Regions from separate parts of the Rhizobium phaseoli genome, predicted to be linked through region 2. Evidence: predicted binding sites of a transcription regulator. Region 2 holds the regulator's gene; each other region holds the start of a gene.

Region 1 (7,891 bases), 990 kb from region 2:
AAATTGCCTGCTCAAATTGCGACAGGGCCGGACATAAAAAAGCCCCGGCCGAACCGGGGCTTTCTCAGCCCAAAAGAAGGACGATCAGCGCGTCAGGCGCTTATGGGCCTGGCTGCCAGGGTTGAGGGCATCAGGGCCGAGACGACGGACCTTGTCTTCTTCATAATCCTCGAAGTTGCCTTCGAACCATTCGACATGGCCTTCGCCTTCGAAGGCGAGAATGTGCGTAGCCAGACGGTCGAGGAACATGCGGTCGTGACTGATGATGATGGCGCAGCCGGCGAAGTTCTCCAGCGCGTTTTCCAGCGCGCCCAGCGTTTCCGTGTCGAGGTCGTTGGTCGGTTCGTCGAGCAGCAGAACGTTGCCGCCGGCTTTCAGCATCTTGGCGAGGTGAACGCGGTTGCGCTGACCGCCGGAGAGATTGCCGACCTTCTGCTGCTGATCGCCGCCCTTGAAGTTGAAGGCGCCGCAATAGGCACGGGAGTTCATGTCGAACTTGCCGAGCTTGATGATTTCCGCGCCGCCGGAGATTTCCTCCCAGACCGTCTTGTCGCCGGCCAGGGCGTCGCGGCTCTGGTCGACGTAACCGAGATGCACGGTCTCACCGATGCGGATCGAACCGCTGTCAGGCTTTTCCTGGCCGGTGATCATCTTGAACAGCGTCGTCTTGCCGGCGCCGTTCGGGCCGATGACGCCGACGATACCGCCCGGCGGCAGTTTGATCGACAGGTCGTTGATCAGCGTGCGGCCCTCGAAGCCCTTGGTGATGCCCTCCATCTCGATGACCACCTGGCCGAGGCGCTCGCTGACCGGGATGATGATCTGCGCGTCGCCGGGACGCTGCTTCTCGGCGGCATCCACCAGCTGCTCGTAAGACTTGATACGCGCCTTGGACTTGGCCTGACGCGCCTTCGGGCTGGACGCGATCCATTCCCGTTCGCGGCTGATGGCCTTCTGGCGCGAGGCCTCCTCGCGACCTTCCTGCTCCATGCGCTTGGCCTTCGCCTGCAGATAGGCCGAATAATTGCCCTCGTAAGGAATGCCGCGGCCGCGGTCGAGTTCGAGGATCCAGCCGGTGACATTGTCGAGGAAGTAGCGATCGTGGGTGATCATCATCACGGCGCCCGGATAGTCGCGCAGATGCTTTTCGAGCCAAGCGATGGTTTCGGCGTCGAGATGGTTGGTCGGTTCGTCGAGCAACAGCAGATCCGGCTGCGAAAGCAGCAGGCGGCAGAGCGCAATGCGGCGGCGCTCGCCGCCGGACAGGCTGGTGACCTCGGCGTCGCGCGGCGGGCAGCGCAGGGCTTCCATCGCCATCTCGACCTGGCTTTCCAGATCCCAGAGGTTCTGGCTGTCGATGATGTCCTGAAGCTTGGCGCCCTCTTCCGCGGTCTCGTCGGAATAGTTCATCATCAATTCATTGTAGCGATCGAGGATCGCCGTCTTCGGGGCAACGCCCTCCATGACGTTTTCGAACACTGTCTTGTTCGGGTCGAGATGCGGTTCCTGCTCGAGATAGCCGACCGTGGCACCCTCGGCCAGCCAGGCTTCGCCGGTATACTCCTTGTCCTGGCCGGCAATGATGCGCAGCACAGTGGATTTACCGGCGCCGTTCGGCCCGAGGATGCCGATCTTGGCGTCCGGGTAGAAGGAAAGGTGGATGTTCTCCAGGATCTTCTTGTTGCCATAGGCCTTGTTGAGGCCGGACATATGATAGATGAATTGACGTGCCATGCTGCGCTGCTCCGGGCGGGAAACTTCGTTTCGTGCCGCTATGTAGGCGAAACAGCGCCTGTGGGCAACGCCGAAACCCGGTTTAGGCAGGATTCCGGTCAGAAGCCCGCTGCATCGACGACACCTTCATCGCAGCCGAAAGAGGTTTTTCCCGCCCCCTGGATCAGATCGCCGAGAGCGCCACTTTTCGCCGACGCCGTTCCCGCATCCTGGGACAGGCCGATCGTCAGCTCGCTGATCATCCTGACATTGCCGGCCCGCCGGCAGCTCATCTTGACGCGGTCGCCCGCACCCGGCCCGAAGCTCTTGTCGAAAGCCGCCTTGATCGCATCGGACTTGACCGTCTTGCCGATATTGGCGGCGAAGAGGTCGCGCACGGCCGATGCGTTGAGAGCACCCACGAGATGGAGGCCGACGCCGAAATAATCTTCCGCGCTCATTTTCGTGCAGGTGCCATGCTTTGTCCATTCGTGCCGTTCAAGGCCGGACTGCGTGCCGGGCATCGCCTTTGCCAACGCCGCCTGCGTCTCGGCCGAAAGCGTCACTTCCGGCAATGCAGCCCATTTACCATCCTTGTCGGCAGCCTTCTGGTCGTCGCTGACGCCGCAATAATCCTGCCGCATCGGCCAGAGGCCGTGCAGCGAGAAATTCGTTGCGTCGTGGCGCTCGCCGGTCTGGCTTGCGCATTCGGCCTTCTTCTGGTTCGTCTGACAGAAGGCGGGTTGCCAGCTCGCCGCAAGAATGAAACGGGTGCGTCCGTCGGCCTCCTGCGCCATGGCGGCGCCGGCAAGGGCTATCGATACGGCGAACGTCAAGGTACGCAACTGCATGCTGCTCATTTCAACCCCCATATAAGAACAATGCACGAACAGATAAGCACAAAGAGTAAACATCAGCAACCCTGAATCGCAACGTTCCCGTATTTTGTTATCGATTGCTTCTAACGCTTTAAAGTCACACAAAGGACGTTCCATCACTTTGAGTTGAAGCATGAATCCTCAAATCGATTTCGCATTAAGAAATTATGCGGTAGCGATCTGCTCTGCTGCGGCCGGGAGGATCCGAATGTTTTCTGAAACGCAATGGCTCTCCGTGCCGGGAGCATCGCTGGCCTATCACCATGCCGAGGCGACCGGCCCCGCCTGCGGCATTCTGTTGATATCGCATGGGCTGGCTGAGCACTCGAAGCGGTATCGCCGCTTTGCCGAGGCGATGGCGGCGCGCGGCTATCATGTCTACGCCCACGATCACCGTGGCCATGGCGAGACGACAGCGCCCGATGCCCCGATCGGCCGCTTCGCGTGGCGCAACGGCGTCGAGCGGGTGATCGGCGACATCATCGCCATGCGCGCTCACGCGGTCTCGCGCCATCCGGGCCTGAAAGTCATCCTCTTCGGTCATTCGATGGGCGGTCTCATTGCGCTCAATGCTGCCGTCACCGCCCCGGCCGACTTCGACGCGGTCGCCGTCTGGAATTCCAATTTCGCCGTCGGCCTTGCCGGCCGCGCCGCCCAGGCGATCCTCGTCGCCGAACGCATGCTGAAAGGCTCGGATGTGCCAAGCGGCCTCCTGCCGAAACTCACTTTCGCCGCCTGGGGCCGGTCCATTGCCAACCGCCGCACGGAATTCGACTGGCTTTCGCAGAAGCCTGACGAAGTCGACAAATATGTCGCCGACCCTATTTGCGGCTTCGACGCCTCGATTTCACTCTGGCTCGATGTCTTCGAACTAACCTTTCGCGCACCGCGAAAGATGCATCTCGACCGGCTGCGGCGCCACCTGCCGATCCATCTGGTCGGCGGCGGAGAAGATCCGGCGACCGAGCGAGGAAAAGCCGTGATCTGGTTGTCAAACCATTTGAAACGCCAGGGCTTCTCCCGTATCAGCACTGAGATATATCAGGACATTCGGCACGAAACGCTGAATGACACCGGCGCAGAGGCGGCCATCGCCGCCTTCGCGGACTGGTGTGACGGCGCGGTCGGCAAAAGCTGAACGGCCAAAATCCCGGATGACGAGAATCCCACCATGAACAGCACCTCCGCCCGGCCCGTTTCATCCCCCTCCGACGTGACGATGGGGCTTGCGCTCATGTTTCTTTCGGTGATGTTCTCGCCGCTCATCGACATCTTCGCCAAGCTCGCCGTCGTCACAGTGCCCTCCGCCGAGGTCACCGCCGGCCGCTTCGCGGTGCAGGCTCTCTGCATGCTGCCGATCGTCATATGGCGGCGCAGCTTTGACGATTTCTCCTGGCGCCAGAGCCTGTTCCATGCCATCCGCGGTCTGATCATCACCATTTCGATGATTTGCTTCGTCACCACGCTGAAATATATGGCGGTCGCCGACGCAATCGCGATCTTCTTCGTCGAGCCGATCATCGTGACGATCCTCGGCGGCATTTTCCTGAAGGAAACGATCGGCTGGCGGCGCTATACCGCTTGCGGCGTCGGCTTCTTCGGGGCGATGCTGATCATCCAGCCGAGTTTCAACGAAGTCGGCTACATCGCGCTCCTGCCCGTCCTCACCGCGCTCTGCATCGCCATTTTCGTGCTGATGACGCGCGTCCTGTCGCACAAGGAAGATCCCTGGGCAATGCAGTTTCAGATGGGCATCTGGGGCCTGATCTTCTGCGCCGTCCTGCTTTTTGCCGGCGATGGCAGCGGCTCCGATATCTTCGATCCCGTCATGCCCTTAGGCAACGCCTGGTTCTATGTCGCCGGCGTCGGCGCCATGGCCGCGATAGCGGGCATCTTCGGCGTCTACGCCTATCGCGCCGCACCGGCTTCGACGCTGGCGCCGCTGCAATATTTCGAGATCGTCTCGGCCACGATCTTTGCCTGGCTTGTTTTCGGCGACTTTCCGGATGCGATCAAATGGCTCGGCATCATGATCATCATCGCCTCCGGCATCTACATCCTCTGGCGCGAGCGCCGCTTTGCTTCCAAACCCGTATCCGATACATCTGAGGTGACGCTGGCGCCGTAGATTGCCTGGGAGGACCATGACCGAGAGCCTGACGAAAAAACCGCCGCTTGCCGGTATCCGGGTGATCGAGCTCGCCCGCGTGCTGGCCGGCCCCTGGGCCGGACAGATGCTCGCCGATCTCGGCGCCGATGTCATCAAGGTCGAAAATCCCGATGGCGGCGACGATACGCGCCAATGGGGCCCGCCCTTTGTCGAAGGTGCCGACGGCGAAAATCTCTCGGCCGCCTATTACCATGCCGCCAATCGCGGCAAACGCTCCATCGCCGCCGACCTGAAAAGCCCGGAAGGCCAGGATCTCGTCCGCCGGCTGGTCTCCACTGCTGACGTGGTGATCGAGAACTTCAAGGTCGGCGGGCTCGTCAAATACGGGCTCGATTACGACAGCCTGCGCAAACTGAACCCGAAGCTCGTTTATTGCTCGATCACCGGCTTCGGCCAGACCGGCCCCTATGCCAATCTGGCCGGCTACGATTACATCGTTCAGGGCATGTCCGGCTTCATGTCGATTACAGGCGAGCCGGACGGCCAGCCGATGAAGGCAGGCGTGGCGATCGCCGATATCTTCACCGGCATCTATGCCGTCTCGGCGATCGAGGCGGCCCTGATCCATGCCTTGAAAACAGGCGAAGGCCAGCTGGTCGACATGGCGCTGCTCGATGTGCAATCGGCCGTGCTCGCCAATCAGAACATGAACTACCTCGTCTCCGGCGCTGCACCGACCCGGCTCGGCAACGCCCATCCGAATATCTCGCCCTATGAGGTCGTGCCGGCGGCCGATGGCTACCTCATTCTTGCCGTCGGCAATGACGGCCAGTTCGCTCGCCTCTGCGGCATCCTCGGCCTTGAGGCGATTGTCGGCGACGAACGTTTCGCCACCAACAGGGCCCGGGTCGGCAATCGGGCCGAACTGCGCCGGCTCGTTTCGACCGAGACGCTGAAATGGCAGAAAGCGGATCTGTTGAAGGCTTGTGAGGAGAACGGCGTTCCTGCCGGCGCGATCAATACGATCGAGGAGATGTTCGCCGATTCGCAGGTGCGCGCCCGCGGTCTGCGCATCGACCTTGCGGATGCCGTGGGCACACTCATCCCGGGGGTCAGGACGCCGGTGGTGCTGTCCGAGACGCCGCTGCATTACGTCAGGCCGAGCCCGCGCCTCGACGAACACAGAGAAGAAATTCTGGCGGAGCTCGCCGAGCGCGAGAGGGAGGCATCGTCATGAAGAGGACCGGTGGAGAACTGATCGTCGAGGCGCTGAAAGCCAATGGCGTCAAACGCCTTTCCTGCGTGCCCGGCGAGAGCTTTCTTGCGGTCCTCGATGCCCTGCGCGATAGCGATATCGACGTCCTCGTCTGCCGTCAGGAGGGCGGAGCGGCGATGATGGCGGATTGCTGGGGCAGGCTGACCGGCGAACCCGGCATCTGCATGGTCACCCGCGGCCCCGGCGCCACCAACGCTTCAGCCGGCCTGCATATATCAAGACAGGACTCGATCCCGATGATCCTCTTCATCGGTCAGGTGCAGCGTGAAGCCCGCGAGCGCGAGGCCTTCCAGGAGGTCGAATTCCGCCGCGCCTTCACTGAATTCGCCAAATGGGTGGGCGAGATCGACGATGCCGCCCGGATTCCCGAATTCGTCACCCGCGCCTTTGCGATCGCCACCTCCGGCCGCCCCGGCCCCGTGGTGCTCACGCTGCCGGAGGATATGCTGCGCGACGAAGTCGAGGCGCCCGGCGCCAAGCGTCACACGAGCGTCGAGGCGCATCCCGGCCGCAGCCAGATCGACGATCTCTATAGAAGACTGCTGAAGGCCGATCGGCCGATGGTGATCCTCGGCGGCACGCGCTGGGATGAAGATGCCGTCGCCGATTTTGCAGGATTTGCCGAGCGTTTTCAGCTTCCCGTCGGCTGCTCCTTCCGCAGGCAGATGCTGTTCGATCATCTCCATCCCTGTTACGCCGGCGATGTCGGCATCGGCATCAATCCTGTCCTCGCCAAGGAAATAAAGGAAAGCGACCTGCTGATCCTTCTTGGCGGCCGGATGTCGGAAATGCCGTCCTCGTCCTATACGCTGATCGATATCCCCTACCCCCAGCAATCGCTGGTGCACGTCTATCCCGATCCTTCCGAACTGGGACGCGTCTACCGCCCGGATCTCGCCATCTGCGCCGCTCCCTCCGATTTCGTCGCCGCACTCGCCGATCTCGAAGCGCCGGCCGAGCCGCTCTGGGCGGAGCGCACTGAGCGCATGCACCAGGCCTATCTTTCCTGGTCGAAACCGCCGGCAACTGGTCCGGGCGCCGTCCATATGGGCCCGATCATGGAATGGCTGGAAGCCAATACCAGGCCGGACACGATCTTCACCAACGGCGCGGGCAACTACGCCACATGGCTGCACCGCTTCCATCGTTTCCGCCGTTTCAACACCCAGGCCGCCCCCACCTCCGGTTCGATGGGCTACGGCCTGCCGGCGGCGGTGGCCGCCAAACGGCTCTTTCCCGAGCGCGAGGTCATCTGCTTTGCCGGCGACGGCTGCTTCCTGATGCACGGCCAGGAATTCGCCACAGCCATCCGCTACGGCCTGCCGATCATCGCGATCGTCGTCAACAACGGCATGTACGGCACGATCCGAATGCATCAGGAGCGCGAATATCCCGGCCGCGTCAGCAGCACCGATCTCACCAATCCCGATTTCGCCGCCCTTGCCCGCGCCTATGGCGGCCATGGCGAGACGGTGGAGCGGACGGAGGAATTCGCCGCTGCCTTCGAGCGGGCGCGCCACAGCGGCAAGCCGGCAATCATCGAAGTCAAACTCGATCCTGAGGCGATCACGCCGACACGGACGCTGTCGGAAATCGCGCAAACAAAAAGCCGGTAGGTTTCCCCACCGGCTTTCAAAGACAGAACTTCCGCTACGTCAGTCGATCGCGGCCGTGACGATGAACTCGACCTTGTATTTCGGCGCTGCGAGCTTGGCTTCGCTGGTGGCGCGGGCCGGCGGATTGGCCGGATCGATCCAGGCTTCCCAGGCGGCGTTCATCTCGGCGAAATATGCGATGTCGGAGAGATAGACGAGGGTCTGGAGGATCTTCGACTTGTTGCTGCCTGATGCAGCCAGCAGGCGATCGACCTCGGCAAGTGCGGACTTGCACTGATCGGTGACGCTTTCGCCCTCG
Region 2 (7,891 bases):
CGGCCTATCCACGGTGCTGAACGCCGGCAAAGCCGGCCTCGCCGGCATAGCCGTCGAAGCCGGCCGTTCGCTGGTCCTCGATCGTGCCGCCGTCATCCGCGCCGCCGACGGGGCCGGGCTTTTCGTTTGCGGCCTTGACCGCGACCTGCCGGGACGGGGGCTGGAATGAACAGCGCGCCGCTGAAGATTGCCGTCATTGCCGGTGAGGTGTCAGGCGATCTTCTCGGCGCCGACCTCATCGCCGCGCTGAAGCGAATCCATGGCGGACCGGTGGAACTTGTCGGCGTCGGCGGGGAGGGGCTGCAGGCGGAGGGCCTGCGATCCCTGTTCGATTTCTCCGAGCTATCGATCATGGGCATCACCCAGGTGCTGAGCCGGCTGCCGAAACTGTTTGGCCTGATCCGCCGGACGACGGCGGAAATCATCGCCGCACGGCCTGATATTCTGCTCATCATCGACAGCCCGGATTTTACCCATCGCGTGGCAAAACGTGTCCGCACGGCGCTGCCGGATTTGCCCGTCGTCAATTATGTCTGTCCGAGTGTCTGGGCCTGGAAGGAATATCGCGCCAAGCGCATGCTTGCCTATGTCGATCACGTTCTCGCCGTCCTGCCCTTCGAACCGGCGACAATGCAGCGCCTCGACGGACCCGCAACCACCTATGTGGGGCATCGCCTGACCGCCGACCCTGCGCTCCGTGAGACCCGACGCCTGCGCGCCGGAAGACGGCCCGGCAACGGCACAATTCTGCTTCTCCCCGGCTCACGTTCCTCGGAAATCCAGAAGCTGCTGCCACATTTCGAGGTGGCGGTAAGCGAACTTGTCGCCCGTAATGGGCCGATGCGCTTTATCCTGCCGACGATGAGACACAAGGAAGGGCTTGTGCGCGAATTGACGGCGAAATGGGCCGTCATGCCGGAGATTGTGGTCGGCGCAGAGGCAAAGTGGAAGGCTTTCGTCGAGGCCGATGCAGCCATGGCGGCATCCGGAACCGTCATCCTCGAACTGGCGCTTGCCGACGTTCCCGTCGTCTCCGCCTACAAGGTCGACTGGATCATGCGGCTGCTGACATCGGGCATCAAGACCTGGACGGGCGCGCTCCCCAACCTGATTGCCGATTACGCGGTCGTTCCGGAATATCTGAACGATATCGTTCGCGGTGCAAGCCTCGCCCGTTGGATGGAAAGGCTGTCGGCCGACACTTACCAGCTCAAGGCGATGAAGGAAGGCTATGAGCTGATCTGGCAGCGCATGCAGACCGAAAAGCCGCCGGGCGAACATGCCGCCGAAATTCTTCTCGACGTGCTGAAAAAGAAAAAACCCGGTCGTTTATGACCGGGTTTTCGTTTGAGCCGATTGGTCTGAAGCGATCAGCGCTTCGAAACCGGGATGTAGTCGCGCTTCGGTTCGCCGACATAGAGCTGGCGCGGACGGCCGATGCGCTGCTCCGGATCCTCGATCATCTCGTTCCACTGCGCGATCCAGCCGACGGTGCGGGCGAGCGCGAAGAGCACGGTGAACATGGTCGTGGGGAAGCCCAGCGCCTTCAGGGTGATGCCGGAATAGAAGTCGATGTTCGGATAGAGCTTCTTCTCGATGAAATATTCGTCGGTGAGCGCGATGCGCTCCAGCTCCATTGCCACTTCGAGCAGCGGATCGTCCTTGATGCCGAGTTCGCCGAGCACTTCATGCGTCGTTTTCTGCATGATCTTGGCGCGCGGATCGTAGTTCTTGTAGACGCGGTGACCGAAGCCCATCAGGCGGAACGGATCGTTCTTGTCCTTGGCGCGGGCGATATATTCCGGGATGTGGTCGACCGTGCCGATTTCGGTCAGCATGTTGAGCGCCGCTTCGTTGGCGCCGCCATGTGCCGGGCCCCAGAGGCAGGCAATGCCGGCCGCGATGCAGGCGAAGGGATTGGCGCCCGACGAACCGGCAAGGCGGACGGTCGAGGTCGATGCGTTCTGCTCGTGATCGGCATGCAGAATGAAGATGCGGTCCATGGCGCGGGCAAGCACCGGATTGACCACGTATTCTTCGCAGGGAACGGCAAAGCACATGCGCAGGAAGTTCGACGCATAGTCGAGGTCATTCTTCGGGTAAACGAAGGGCTGGCCAATGTGATACTTATAGGCCATGGCGGCCAGCGTCGGCATCTTGGCGATCATGCGCAGGCTGGCGACCATGCGCTGGTGCGGATCGGTGATATCGGTCGAGTCGTGATAGAAGGCCGACAGCGCGCCGACGCAGCCGCACATGACGGCCATCGGATGCGCATCGCGGCGGAAGCCGGTGAAGAAGCGGCTCATCTGTTCGTGCACCATGGTGTGATGCGTGACGCGATAGTCGAAGTCCTTCTTCTGGGCAGCCGTCGGCAGTTCGCCGTAGAGCAGGAGGTAGCAGACCTCGAGGAAGTCGCCATGTTCGGCGAGCTGCTCGATCGGGTAGCCGCGGTGCAGCAACACACCTTCGTCGCCATCGATATAGGTGATTTTCGATTCACAGGATGCGGTCGAGGTGAAGCCCGGATCATAAGTGAAGGAAGCGGTGTTCTTGTAGAGGGCACCGATATCGATGACGCTTGGACCGATCGTGCCGCTTTTGACGGCGAGGTCGACCGATTTGTCACCGATTTTTATTGTTGCGCTTTGATCCGTCATGCTGATCCTCCGAAATGTCGGTGGCGCCACAAAAGCGCCATAGGGGTTAAGCGTCCTCACCGATAGCTATATGATCGCGAAGCTAATGCCAAGTTACCGTGACGGCATTTTGTGCATTGCGGCATCACCTTTTAGGCACTGCAGCGATGAGCCGCACGCATAGCGGAAACCGATGATTCGACTGGTCTTTTCCCATTTGCGATTTTCCCTCGCATTTCAATCGATTATGCTTGCCGGATTTGCCCGGAGGTTGCATTCTGAATGCCTGGGCAAGGTGACTTCGGGCCGCGCATGCAGGAATTGACAACAGTCGAATTGCGGCCGCAAGCGGGCGTCGGTCTTGCCGATCCCGCGGATTTTCCCGCCCCCGCCGCGGGGACGCGTCCGGCAAGAACTCAGTCGGCGATGTCAGTGCGCCACCGGCTGCCGGCGGCAATGGCACAATCGCTGCGTGCCGGCGGCCGGATGCTGAGCGAGGAGGTCGACCACGGGCGTCTGCTCCTGTTCTCGCCGGTCTTCCTCGGCGCCGGCGCGGCATTTTGGTTTCTTGCTGCAACGGATGTTCCTCTCGTTCCATCGTTGCTCTGCCTGTCGGTGTTGATGCTTGCGGGGCTGGTCGCCGGCCGCAGCCGGCCGGCCTTGCGGGCGATGTTCCTGGCGCTTGCCCTGGTGGCCTGCGGCATGCTCTGCGCGCAGCTCGAAAGCTGGCGGGCCTCGACGGTCATCCTCGATTCATCCGTGACGACGACGGTGACCGGCCGCGTCGAGCGGCGCGAAGGCGACGACCGCGGGCGGTGGCGCTATATTCTTGCCGTCACCGGCACCGAGGCACCGGAGGTGAAGCGGCCGCCGCGGCGCATAACAGTAATCGCCCGCGGTGCCGATATGCCTTTCGAGATCGGCGACATCATCACCGGCCGAGCGCGGTTGACGCCGCCGGCAGGACCGGCGCTTCCTGGCCTCAACGACTTTTCATTCGGTGCCTATTTCGATGGCATCGGCGCCAACGGCTTCTTCTACCGTGCCCCTGAGAAGGTCGATTTGCAGGCAGGCCCGCCGGCTGTGACATCGACGTCCGACGCTCTGCTCGAATGGCTTTACCGGTTGCGCAGCGGTATCGGCGATCGCATACGCTCGATGCTGCCCGGCGACACAGGCGCTTTTGCCGCCGCACTGGTGACTGACGAGCGGCGCGCTATCTCGAAGGAAACGACGGAGGCGCTGCGCCAGTCCGGCCTTGCTCATATCGTCGCGATCTCCGGCCTCAACATGGCGCTGTCGGCCGGCATTTTCTTCGTCGGCTTCCGGATGCTGCTCAGCCTCTTTCCTGGTGTCGCTCAAGCCTATCCGACAAAGAAGATCGCCGCCGCGGGCGCGCTCATCGCCGTCACGGCCTACTTCCTGATCTCGGGATTCGGCGTCTCGGCCGAACGCGCCTTCATCATGATGGCGATCATGCTGATTGCCGTCTTCTTCGATCGGCCGTCGATCAGCCTGCGCAATGTCGTTCTCTCGGCGCTGGTCATCATCGCCATTTCACCCTCCGAGGTCTTGGGGCCAAGCTTTCAGATGTCCTTTGCCGCGACTTTGGCGCTGGTATCGGGTTATCAGCTATGGAAGGACCGGCGCATCCGGGAAAACCCGTTGCTGAAGCTGCCGCTCCTGCGGCCGGTTGCGGCGGTCGCCGGTTTCTTCGGCGGCGTCTTCCTGACTTCGCTGATCGGCGGATTTTCGACGGCGCTGTTTTCGATCGAGCATTTTCATCGACTGACCGCTTATGGTCTGCCGGCAAATCTTGCGACGATGCCGATCATCTCTTTCATCGTCATGCCGGCCGGGCTGCTGGCCATGTTGCTCATGCCGTTCGGTCTGGACGCTCCGCTCTGGACGGTGGTCGGCTTCGGCCTCGATCTGGTGATCGCGGTTGCCAAGACGGTGTCCGGCTGGGGCGGTGATATCGGCTTCGGCCGCTTGCCCGGCTGGTATTTCGTCGTGGCCGTGGCAGGCTTTCTGCTGCTGACGCTGCTTCGCACCCGGTTACGCCACGCCGGCACATCGATCCTCGCCGTTGCGACGCTCATCCTGCTCATTCTGCCGGGATCCCCGCCGCCGGATCTGGTGATTTCCGAGGATGGTGGTCTCGTAGGGCTCGTCGCGGCGACGGCAATGGCTTCAAACCGCGAAAACCCGCCGGACTTCATCTTTGACCAGTGGCAGAGAGCGCTGGTCCTGCCGACGCATCACCCGCCGAAAATGCTGGATGGCCCTGCCATCCCGCCGCAGGGCGAGGACCGCCGCGTCAAGCTTTCGCGCGATCAGCAGAATGAAGCGAGGACGGCAATGGTGGCCGCCGCAGCCGGCGGTGAGGCAAATCGGTTTTCCTGCGTCAAGAAAGCCTGGTGTATCGCCAGGCTCGGCAATGGCCATGTCGTCGCGGTCATCGACAATGCCGCCTATCTCGGCCCGGCCTGCGACGCCGGCGAGATCGTTGTGACCTCCGTGCGCCTGCGTTTCGACCGTTGCCGATCGGGTGCGACCCTCTTCACCGGCGAGACGCTGCGCAGGACCGGTTCCGTCGAATTGCGTTTTGTGCAGACGGGACACGAGATTGCAACCGCATTCGACGCCTTATCACGTCCATGGATGCGCCATCGCGCCTATGATTGGCGCAAGGACAGTTTTACCGAAGCCGCCCCGTCTGCTGTCAGTGATAACGGCGAATGAGGCCGACCAACTTGCCCTGCACCTTGACTCGGTCGGGTCCGAAAATGCGGGTCTCGTAAGCCGGGTTGGCGGCTTCGAGGGCAATCGAGGCACCCTTGCGGCGAAAGCGCTTCAGCGTCGCTTCCTCGTCGTCGACGAGGGCAACGACGATATCGCCGGGACTTGCGGTACTGCCGTTGCGGATGATCACTGTGTCGCCGTCGAAGATACCGGCGTCAATCATCGAATCGCCCTTGACCTCCAGCGCGTAATGCTCGCCCGAGCCGAGCATATCTGCAGGGACGACGATGTCGTGCGTATTGTTCTGGATTGCCGAGATCGGAACACCGGCGGCAATCCTGCCCATGACCGGCACGGAGACGGAGTTGCCGTTGTCGGCAATCGGCTTTGCGGCAGCGGGGGCGGCGACCGCCGGGGGCTTGCCGAGGCTGCCTTCGATGACGCTCGGCGAAAAACCGCGGCGCGGCTGAAGACTGGGGCTATAGGCTTCCGGCAGCTTGATCACCTCCAGCGCCCGGGCCCGGTTCGGTAGGCGGCGAATGAAACCGCGTTCCTCGAGCGCCGTGATCAGACGATGGATGCCGGATTTCGAGGCGAGATCCAGGGCATCCTTCATCTCGTCGAAAGAGGGGGGAACGCCCGATTCCTTCATGCGCTCATGAATGAATAGGAGAAGCTCCTGTTGTTTGCGCGTGAGCATCGACGTCAGACCCCGTGATTGAAACAAATCCAGAACAGACACTATATGTTCCATATGTGTTCCGCAAGTAGCTAAATTTCCGTAAAACTTCGCACCAACTCGTTGAGATTTTTATTTTCATTCGCCGGATTGGCACACATGTCTTGCATTGGGGGGAGTGCTGTCGCACATCTCTTGACGTGTCAGGAGGGATATCATGAGCGCACATTCCGCTAAGCCGCATCCGCTGGATCACGTCGTACTCCCGGTCGTCGATATCGAGCTGGCGCGCGAAAGGCTAGGCAAACTCGGCTTCACCGTCGCCGCCGATGCGCGTCATCCCTTCGGAACGGAGAATGCCTGCGTCTTCTTCGCAGACAAGACCTATATCGAGCCGCTCGGGGTGGCGAGCGTCGAGGAGAGCGAGACAGCGGCCCGCCAGGGCAATGTCTTCATCGCCCGCAATCGCGCCTTCCGCTTCCGCTGCGGCGAGGAGGGACTTTCGGCGCTGGCCTTTCTCACCGAGGATGCCGGCCTCGATCATCGGCGATTCGTCGGCAGCGGCGCGAGTGCCGGCGAGATGTTGCAGTTCAGCAGGCCGCTGCGGATGCCGGACGGTTCGGAAAGCGTCGGCAGCTTCAAACTGGCCTTCTCAGGAGATCTGCGCGCTCCCGACTTCTTTCTCTTTACCTGTCAGCGCATCAATGCCTTCCCCGCCGATCGCGCCGCGCTGGAGACACATGCCAATGGCGTGACTGGCATTGCCGAAATCGCGGTTTGTACGCCGGACCCGGCGGCATTTTCCGCCTTCGTTGGTCTTGCGGTCGGGCAAACGGCAGTAGAGAAAACCGGTTTCGGCGTGGAGATCGCGGCCTCGAATGCCAAGATCAGCCTGATGACGCCGGAAGGGCTGGAGGCTTATTTCGAGCTTGTCGTTTCCGCTGCCGATCGTGGCCTGCGCGGTCAGGCAATCCTTTTCAACGTCGCCGATCTTGCCGTGACAGAAGCGCATTTGGCTGCTAACGGAGTGACATACACACGCAAGAACAATCGCATTCTGGTGAAGCCCACGCCCGGGCAGGGCGCGCTTTTTGCCTTCGAGGAACCACGATGAGCACTGATACCAATTCCGAGGTCAAGATCGGCGAAGGCGAAGGCCAGGTCACCTTTTCCAATACCGGCCGCCTGTCGCTGATTGCCGGCCCCTGCCAGATGGAGAGCCGCGATCACGCCTTCATGGTCGCCGGCACGCTGAAGGAGCTCTGCGCAAAACTCGGCATCGGCCTCGTTTATAAGAGTTCTTTCGACAAGGCGAACCGCACCTCGCTCTCGGCCGAGCGCGGCATCGGGCTTGAAAAGGGCATGGAGGTCTTCGCCGACCTGAAGAAGGAATTCGGCTTTCCCGTCCTGACCGACGTCCACACGGCCGAGCAATGCGCCGAGGTGGCTGAGGTGATCGACGTTCTGCAGATCCCCGCCTTCCTCTGCCGCCAGACGGATCTTCTGATCGCCGCCGCCAAGACCGGCCGCGTCGTCAACGTCAAGAAGGGCCAGTTCCTCGCCCCCTGGGATATGAAGAACGTCCTGAAGAAGCTCAATGCCAGCGGCAATGCCAACGTGCTGCTGTGCGAGCGCGGCGCCTCCTTCGGCTACAATACGCTGGTTTCCGACATGCGCTCGCTGCCGATCATGGCGGCGATGGGCGCGCCGGTCATTTTCGATGCGACCCATTCCGTCGCCCAGCCCGGCGGGCAGGGCGAATCCTCGGGCGGTCAGCGCGAATTCGTAGAGACGCTGGCGCGCGCAGCCGTGGCGACGGGTATTGCCG
Region 3 (7,891 bases), 390 kb from region 2:
CATGACGCATGGCGCGGCGCATGATACGGCGCAGCACATAACCGCGGCCTTCATTCGACGGCAGCACGCCGTCAGCGATCAGGAAAGCTGAAGAGCGCAGGTGATCGGCGATGACGCGATGGCTGGCACTGCCCTCGGCCTTGACGCCGACGGCATCTTCGATGGCGCCGGTCAGCGTGCGGAACAAATCTGTGTCGAAGACGCTCTGGACGCCCTGGAGAATGCAGGCCATGCGCTCCAGGCCCATGCCGGTATCGATCGACGGACGCGGCAGCGGGTTGCGAACGCCCGGCTCGATTTGCTCGAACTGCATGAAGACGAGATTCCAGAACTCGAGGAACCGGTCGCCGTCTTCTTCCGCCGAGCCGGGAGGGCCGCCCCAGACATTCTCGCCCTGGTCGATGAAGATCTCAGAGCACGGACCGCAGGGGCCGGTGTCGCCCATCTGCCAGAAATTGTCGGAGGTCGGGATGCGGATGATCTTGTCGTCGGAAAAACCGGCGATCTTCTTCCACAGCGTCGCCGCCTCCTCGTCTTCGGAATAGACGGTCACCAGCAGGCGATGCTTCGGCAGGCCGAAACCCTCGGTCACCAGCTTCCAGGCAAGCTCGATGGCGTTCTCCTTGAAATAGTCGCCAAAGGAGAAGTTGCCGAGCATTTCGAAGAAGGTCAGGTGGCGCGCAGTATAGCCGACATTGTCGAGATCATTATGCTTCCCGCCGGCGCGCACGCATTTCTGCGAGGTCGTTGCCGTGGAATAGGGGCGCTTTTCCAAGCCGGTAAAGACGTTCTTGAACTGCACCATGCCGGCATTGGTGAACATCAGCGTCGGGTCGTTGCGCGGCACGAGCGGGCTCGACGGAACGATCTCGTGGCCGTTCTTCTTGAAATAGTCGAGGAAGGTCGACCGGATATCGTTCACGCCGCTCATTCTATGCCCTTCAATGCTGCCGGAGGCAGATAATACAAATCCATCGGCTTTTAACGTTCGCCTCCGCCACTGTCCAGCCGACAAACGAAACCGACCGCATTCTCATCAGGAATGCGGCCGGTTGGAATGGTCGATGCATTCAAACGCGGAAATTACATGTCCGCGGCGGCATCGCCGTCGTCTGCATCCGGTCCGCCGTTCTGCAGGAAGCGGTCGGCGATGAGACCGGCATTCTGGCGCAACGCCAGCTCGATCTCACGGGCGAGATCCGGATTGTCGCGCAGGAAGGTCTTGGCGTTTTCGCGGCCCTGGCCGAGACGCTGGCTGTTATAGGAAAACCAGGCGCCCGACTTTTCGACGATGCCGGCCTTGACGCCGAGATCGACGAGTTCGCCGGTCTTCGATACGCCTTCGCCATACATGATGTCGAATTCGACCTGCTTGAAGGGAGGCGCCATCTTGTTCTTGACGACCTTGACGCGGGTCTGGTTGCCGATCACCTCTTCGCGCTCCTTGACCGAGCCGATGCGGCGGATGTCGAGGCGCACGGAGGCATAGAATTTCAGCGCATTGCCGCCCGTCGTCGTTTCCGGCGAACCGAACATGACGCCGATCTTCATGCGGATCTGGTTGATGAAGATCACCATCGTATTCGACTTGGAGATCGAGGCGGTCAGCTTGCGCAGCGCCTGGCTCATCAGGCGTGCCTGCAAGCCGGGAAGGCTGTCGCCCATTTCACCTTCGATTTCGGCACGCGGCGTCAGTGCGGCGACCGAGTCGACGACCAGAACGTCGACGGCGCCGGAGCGCACCAGCGTATCGGTAATCTCAAGCGCCTGCTCGCCGGTATCGGGCTGCGAGATCAGAAGGTTCTGGAGATCGACACCAAGCTTGCGGGCATAGACCGGATCGAGCGCATGTTCGGCGTCGACAAAGGCGCAGATGCCGCCCTTCTTCTGCGATTCCGCGATGGTCTGCAGCGCCAGCGTCGTCTTGCCCGAACTTTCCGGCCCGTAGATTTCGATGATGCGGCCCTTCGGCAGGCCGCCGACGCCAAGCGCGATATCGAGCCCCAGCGAACCCGTCGAAATCGTCTCGATTTCGATGACGTTCTCGTTGGAACCGAGTTTCATGATCGAGCCCTTGCCGAACGACCGCTCAATCTGTGAGAGTGCCGCTTCAAGCGCCTTGCTTTTGTCCACCGATTTGTCCTCTACCAGCCGCAATGAATTCTGAGACATCTGATCCACCTTTAGGTTATTGAAGCCGCCCAAGCAATGTCGAGTTTGTACTCTATTTGTTCCACTCTCGCAATAGGCGATCAAACGATTGAAAGAAAAAGGTAAAACAGCGCGTGTTCTATATTTGTTTTATCGATGCAAAGCAACGGCTTAAGGCAGATGCGCCGGCCTTGCCGCCAGAAGGCACGGTGCCGATTCGCGCTTCGGGATCGGAAGGCGGTTGAAATGAAAAAGAAGATTCTTGTTCTCGGCGGCGCCCATATCGACCGGCGCGGCCGCATTTCCGGGGAGACGGCACCGGGCGCCAGCAATCCCGGCACCTGGTTCGAGGAGCCGGGCGGCGGCGGCTTCAATGCGGCGCGCAACCTCGCAAGGCTCGGTTTTCAGGTGACGATGATTTCGCCGCGCGGCGGAGATCCCATCGGCGAGATGGTCGGCGAAGCCGCCGATTTCGCTGGCATCGACGACCGGCCCTTCGTTTTCCTCGACCGCAAGACACCGAGCTACACCGCGATCATCGAGAAGGACGGCAACCTGGTGATCGCCCTCGCCGACATGGATCTCTACCGCTTCTTCGTGCCGCGGCGCCTCTCGATCCGCTGGGTGCGCGAGGCTTTCGCCGCGCATGATCTCATCCTTTTCGATGCCAATCTGCCGGAAGAGACGATCGCGGCAATCGTCGCCAAGGCACGGTCGCTGGCCAAACCCGTCGCGGCGATCGCCATTTCGCCCGCGAAGGTCGTCAGGCTGAAACCCTGCATCGCGGATATCGACTACCTGTTCATGAACGAGGCCGAAGCCGCTGCCCTTGCCGGGGAACGGCCGGACGACGCCGGCGGCTGGCCGCCGCTTCTGAACGAGATCGGCATCCGGAGCGCCGTCGTCACCCGCGGCCGCCGCGAGCTCGTCGCGCTTTGCGGCGACCGCGCCGTGACGCTGCAGCCGCCGATCGCCGAGACCCTGGCCGATGTCACCGGCGCCGGCGATTCCCTTGCCGCCGGCACGATCGCTGCCTTGCTGCATGGCCTGCCGCTCGAGCAAGCCATCCGCCACGGCACCGCGGCAGCAGCGCTGACTGTGCAGTCGCCGCACGCCGTCAACGAAAATCTGACGCCGGATCTGCTGAATGAGGCGCTTGCCCTTGTTCCCCAGATCAGAATCCTGCATTGAAGCGACCCAATGAAATAGTTGAGCATGATGCCGTCGGAAAACCGCTGACAGATTCGACATCAGGCTCGATCGAGGACAGGACAAGATCTCATGACCCAGCCCATCTCCCCTCTTCTGCCGATCGCCTATTCCAAAGAAGTCGCCAGCGCCAAGCAGCGCGGCGCGCCGCTGGTGGCGCTGGAATCGACCATCATCACCCACGGCATGCCCTATCCCGGCAATATCGAGATGGCCCGCAGCGTCGAGGCGATCATTCGCGAACAGGGTGCCGTCCCTGCAACGATCGCCGTCATTCACGGCACACTGCATGTCGGCCTCGAGGCAGCCGAACTGGAGCAGCTCGCCAAGGCGACTGACGTGATGAAGGTGTCGCGCGCCGATCTCGCCTTTGCGATCGCCGAGCGCCGCACCGGCGCCACCACGGTCGCGGCGACGATGATCGCAGCGGCGCGCGCCGGCATCCGCGTCTTTGCGACGGGCGGCATCGGCGGCGTGCACCGCGGCGCCGAGGAAAGCTTCGATATCTCGGCCGATCTCGAGGAACTGGCCCGCACCGGCGTCATCGTCGTCTGCGCCGGCGCCAAGGCGATCCTCGACATTCCGAAGACGCTGGAAGTGCTGGAAACCCGCGGCGTGCCTGTCGTCACCTATGAGAGCGAAGAATTCCCGGCTTTCTGGTCGCGTTCCTCGGGGCTTCGCAGCCCGCTGTCGCTGAACAGCCCGGCGGCCATCGCCAATTTCCAGGCGACACGCGAACAGTTCGGCATCGACGGCGGCATGCTGATCGCCAATCCGGTGCCGGAAGCCGACGAGATCCCGCGCGAAGAGATGGAGATCTATATCGAGCGCGCCCTGGACAGCGCCGAGCGCGACGAAGTGACCGGCAAGGCGGTGACACCCTATCTGCTCTCGACGATTTTTGACCTCACGGACGGCCAGAGCCTGAAGACGAATATAGCGCTTGTCGAGAACAATGCGCGGCTCGCGGCAGAGATTGCCGTGGCGCTCGGGTAATCATCGGCGTCGCCGGCCCGTCCCGCAACAATTGTTCTGCCGTGAGGCACCCCTCTTGGGCTGCCGGCCATCTCCACAAATCGGGAGATCGACAAGAGGCTTACTCCTCCCGCTCCGCCACCTGTTGGGGAGATGGGTGGCAGGCCAGGGGGATGGCGTGTCACGTGGAGGCGGTACTGGCTTGCTGGGTTTGCCGATCGTAAAGCGCTAACTCCTCAGCGGTTGGCGGCTCAAACAGCTTCGACCACCTAAGCAGGTCCGGCCGCGAGATGTCGAACGCGCCGACTGGAAGCTCGGCGTTTCGTCGGGAGACCCGGTCCCAGAGCTCATCAAAGGGAACGTCGAGGAAGCAGAGAACGACCCGAGCGCCGGCCGCTCGATGGATGGGCTCACACGACGTCGTCCAGCCCGCTCCCCCGCTCTCAGCCGCTCGAGTTGATGGATTCATGGCCGAGCTGCTAACTATCCAGCGTCTCCTTCACGACCACAGCGAGCTGCTTGAGTGAAAACGGCTTCGGCAGGAACCCGAATTTCGCATCCGGCGGCAGGTTGCGGGCGAAGGCGTCCTCGGCGTAACCGGAGACGAAGATGAATTTCAGGTCGGGATAGGTCTTGCGCAGCTCACGCAGCAGCGTCGGGCCGTCCATTTCCGGCATGACGACGTCGGAAACGACGATGTCGACCTTGCCCTCAAGCTCTTCCATGATGCTCAGCGCCTCGACGCCCGAGCCCGCCTCATGAACGGTGTAGCCGCGCGTTTCCAGCATTCGCTTGCCGCCACGGCGCACCGCCTCCTCGTCTTCGACGAGCAGGACGACGGCAGAGCCGGTCAGGTCCTCGGGCTGCTGCGCAGCGGGGGCCTCGGGGGGCGTGCCGACTGCGGCAATGGCGCTGTCGATCGCCCCGGCTTCGGCGGCAACCGCCGGCTCGGGGATATGGCGCGGCAGGAAGACACGGAAGGTCGTGCCTTTACCCACTTCCGATTCCGGCTGGATGTAACCGCCGGACTGCTTGACGATGCCGTAGACCATGGCGAGACCAAGCCCGGTGCCTTTGCCGACATCCTTGGTGGTGAAGAAGGGCTCGAAGATCTTGTCCATGATATCAGGCGCGATGCCGGTGCCGGTATCGGTGACCTCGACCAGCACCATGTCCTCGGCGGGCATGTAGGAATAGTTGAAGGCGGCAACGTCGGCAGCCGTCAGATTCCGGGTGCGCAGCGTCAGCGTACCGCCTTGCGGCATCGCATCGCGCGCATTGACGCAGAGATTGATCAGCACCTGCTCGAACTGCGACAGGTCAGTTTTAACAGGCCAGAGATCCCGGCCATATTGCACGTCGAGTTTGACATTGGTGCCGGAGAGCAGCCGGTCGACCAGCATGCGCAGGTCGCCGACCACATCCGTCAGGTTCAGCACCGAGGGCCGCATCGTCTGCTTGCGCGAGAAGGCAAGCAACTGACGCACCAGCACGGCGGCGCGGTTGGCGTTGCGCTTGATCTCCATCAGGTCGGCGAAGCTCGCATCGGAAGGACGTGCCTGCAGCAGCAGATGGTCGGACGAAAGCAGGATCGCAGTCAGCACATTGTTGAAGTCGTGCGCAATGCCGCCGGCAAGCGTGCCGACAGCGTTCATCTTCTGCGTCTGCGCCATCTGCGCTTCCAGCGCCTTCTGCTCGGTCACCTCGACGGCATAGACGATCGCCGCTTCCTCCGGCGCCTCGTCGCTCTGGTCGATGACCGCATTGACATAGAAGCGGAAATAGCGCGCCTCGTCAGTCGGCGTGCGGGTGTCGAGCGGCGCGATGTCGCCCTGCCGGTCCTTGGCCGCCGCCAGCGCCGCGGCCAGCTGCGGCCGGTCGCTCTCCTGCACGATGGTTTCGAGAGAGGGGGATTTCTCGAGATCGTCGCGCGACACAACGCTGGAAAACAGCTTCAGGAAAGGCGCATTGGTGCGCAGAATGCGCCCGTCGCCATCGACCGAGGCGATCGCCATCGGCGTGTTGTTGAAGAAGCGAGTGAAGCGCATGGCGGCGGCCGAAGCGGACTGGCCGCTCTCGCTGCTCTTTTCGCGCGCCAGCACGATCGTCCGGCTTTCGCCGGGCGCGCCGTCGCGCATCGAAGTGACGCTGTGGATGATCTGCACCGGCAGGCTCTGACCGTTGGTCTTGCGCAAATCGAGATCGAGCGTCACGGTCTTCTTCAGGCCGGGTTCGGCCTGTACCGACTGGATCAGCGCCAACCCCTCGCCCGCCACCAAGTCGCCGATCGACATCGAGCCCGGCAGGAACTTGGTCAGGTCGAGGCCCAGCCACTCGGCAAGCGTTGCATTCAGGTAGAAGATTTCGCCCTTCCGGCCGGCGGAGAAAAAGCCGGCGGGTGCGTGATCGAGATAGTCGATCGCGTTCTGCAACTCCTTGAAGAATCGCTCCTGATCGTCGCGTTCGGCGGTGATGTCGGTGATCTGCCAGATCTGCAGCGGCTTGCCGCTATTGTCCTCCTGATGCAGCAGCCGCGCCTTCAGCCGATACCAATGCGCGCCCGAGCTGTTGGAGCCGGGTCCGACGGCGCGCAGCAGCCGGAATTCCTCGCGGCCTTCCTTGCCCTCGCGCAGACCATTGACCAGCCGATAGAGCGCCTCGTTGGATTCCCGATGGCGCGACAGCAGCGTTTCGAGCGTCTGGACTTCGGTCGCCTTGCGCGCCCCGGTCAGAGCGCCGTAGGCAGCGTTCGCATAGATGATCCGGCCCTTGTCGTCGGTGATCAGCGTCCCATCCGGGTGGCTGTTGAGAAAGGCGCGCGCCAGGCTGTCGGACTGGTGCTGCGGCATCACCTCGATGAAGCCGATGACCGAAGAGACCAGGAAGAAGATCCCGACCATGGCGAGCACGCCGAGGCCGCCAAGCACCATTTCGTTGTCGAGAGATCTTTTGAAGACGACGAAGGCACCGGCTGCCGCGATCAGCACGAGCGCTAACAGGAGAATCCGCAAAACCGTGCCAGAACGCCCCCCACGATCCACAAGCGGTGCGTTATAATCGTCGGCCTGACGCGGTTTCGTCATGTATTCCTCGCATAAGCCCTTCCCATTTCATAGCACGAACACGAAGCAGGAATCAGGCACTCTTTCCTTCTTAGCAATTTGCCACGCCGGCAAAAACACCGGTCACCGGCAAGACTGCTTGAATTCACAGGCTAGCGCGCCATCTGCCTCGGAAGCCGCCGCTGCTGCCCGTGCGCAAGCCGGCAGCCGTCATCCGGCACAATAGGAGATCGCCTTCCCGCGTCACTGGACAGGACCTTCGGCCCTTGTTTAAGGAACGGAAAAGTCGTCAATATGTGCCGAATGCGAAATGGAGTGAATGACTATGTTCGATGATCTTGTCGGAGCTTACGGCAGCCGTTTCCTGCTTGCAGCCGGTGGCGTCGGCCTGGCGCTTCTCCTGCTCATTCTGGCGCTCTGGCTGATCCGAAGCCGCGCCCCCTCGCCCTTCGTGCGCGGCGGCCGCAACCGTCAGCCCCGCCTGCAGGTGCTGG

What was found. The regulator LexA, encoded in region 2, represses DNA repair genes until DNA is damaged. The targets are predictions, from matches to a motif close to TGTTCNNNNTGTGTTCNG.
Region 1: a site for LexA is predicted at 2,588-2,605, ahead of AMC88_RS14750 (ribonuclease T2 family protein). Genes of this name have one in related genera too.
Region 3: a site for LexA is predicted at 2,287-2,304, ahead of recA (recombinase RecA). Genes of this name have one in related genera too.

Annotation. Positions count from the first base shown of each region.
Region 1 covers NZ_CP013532.1:3,040,190-3,048,080, forward strand. Annotated here, with positions in the region: gene ettA (energy-dependent translational throttle protein EttA) at 85-1,734, opposite strand; gene AMC88_RS14750 (ribonuclease T2 family protein) at 1,833-2,573, opposite strand; gene AMC88_RS14755 (alpha/beta fold hydrolase) at 2,800-3,729, shown strand; gene AMC88_RS14760 (DMT family transporter) at 3,763-4,719, shown strand; gene caiB (succinate--glutarate CoA-transferase) at 4,736-5,938, shown strand; gene AMC88_RS14770 (thiamine pyrophosphate-binding protein) at 5,935-7,593, shown strand; gene AMC88_RS14775 (RidA family protein) at 7,633-7,891, opposite strand, start outside.
Region 2 covers NZ_CP013532.1:2,045,366-2,053,256, forward strand. Annotated here, with positions in the region: gene AMC88_RS10040 (LpxI family protein) at 1-169, shown strand, start outside; gene lpxB (lipid-A-disaccharide synthase) at 166-1,335, shown strand; gene gltA (citrate synthase) at 1,371-2,660, opposite strand; gene AMC88_RS10055 (ComEC/Rec2 family competence protein) at 2,952-5,384, shown strand; gene lexA (transcriptional repressor LexA) at 5,365-6,084, opposite strand; gene AMC88_RS10065 (VOC family protein) at 6,281-7,177, shown strand; gene kdsA (3-deoxy-8-phosphooctulonate synthase) at 7,174-7,891, shown strand, end outside.
Region 3 covers NZ_CP013532.1:2,438,997-2,446,887, forward strand. Annotated here, with positions in the region: gene alaS (alanine--tRNA ligase) at 1-931, opposite strand, end outside; gene recA (recombinase RecA) at 1,084-2,172, opposite strand; gene AMC88_RS11875 (carbohydrate kinase family protein) at 2,398-3,342, shown strand; gene AMC88_RS11880 (pseudouridine-5'-phosphate glycosidase) at 3,433-4,356, shown strand; partial or broken gene AMC88_RS34045 (AAA family ATPase) at 4,517-4,741, opposite strand; gene cckA (cell cycle histidine kinase CckA) at 4,815-7,418, opposite strand; gene AMC88_RS11895 (flagellar biosynthetic protein FliO) at 7,717-7,891, shown strand, end outside.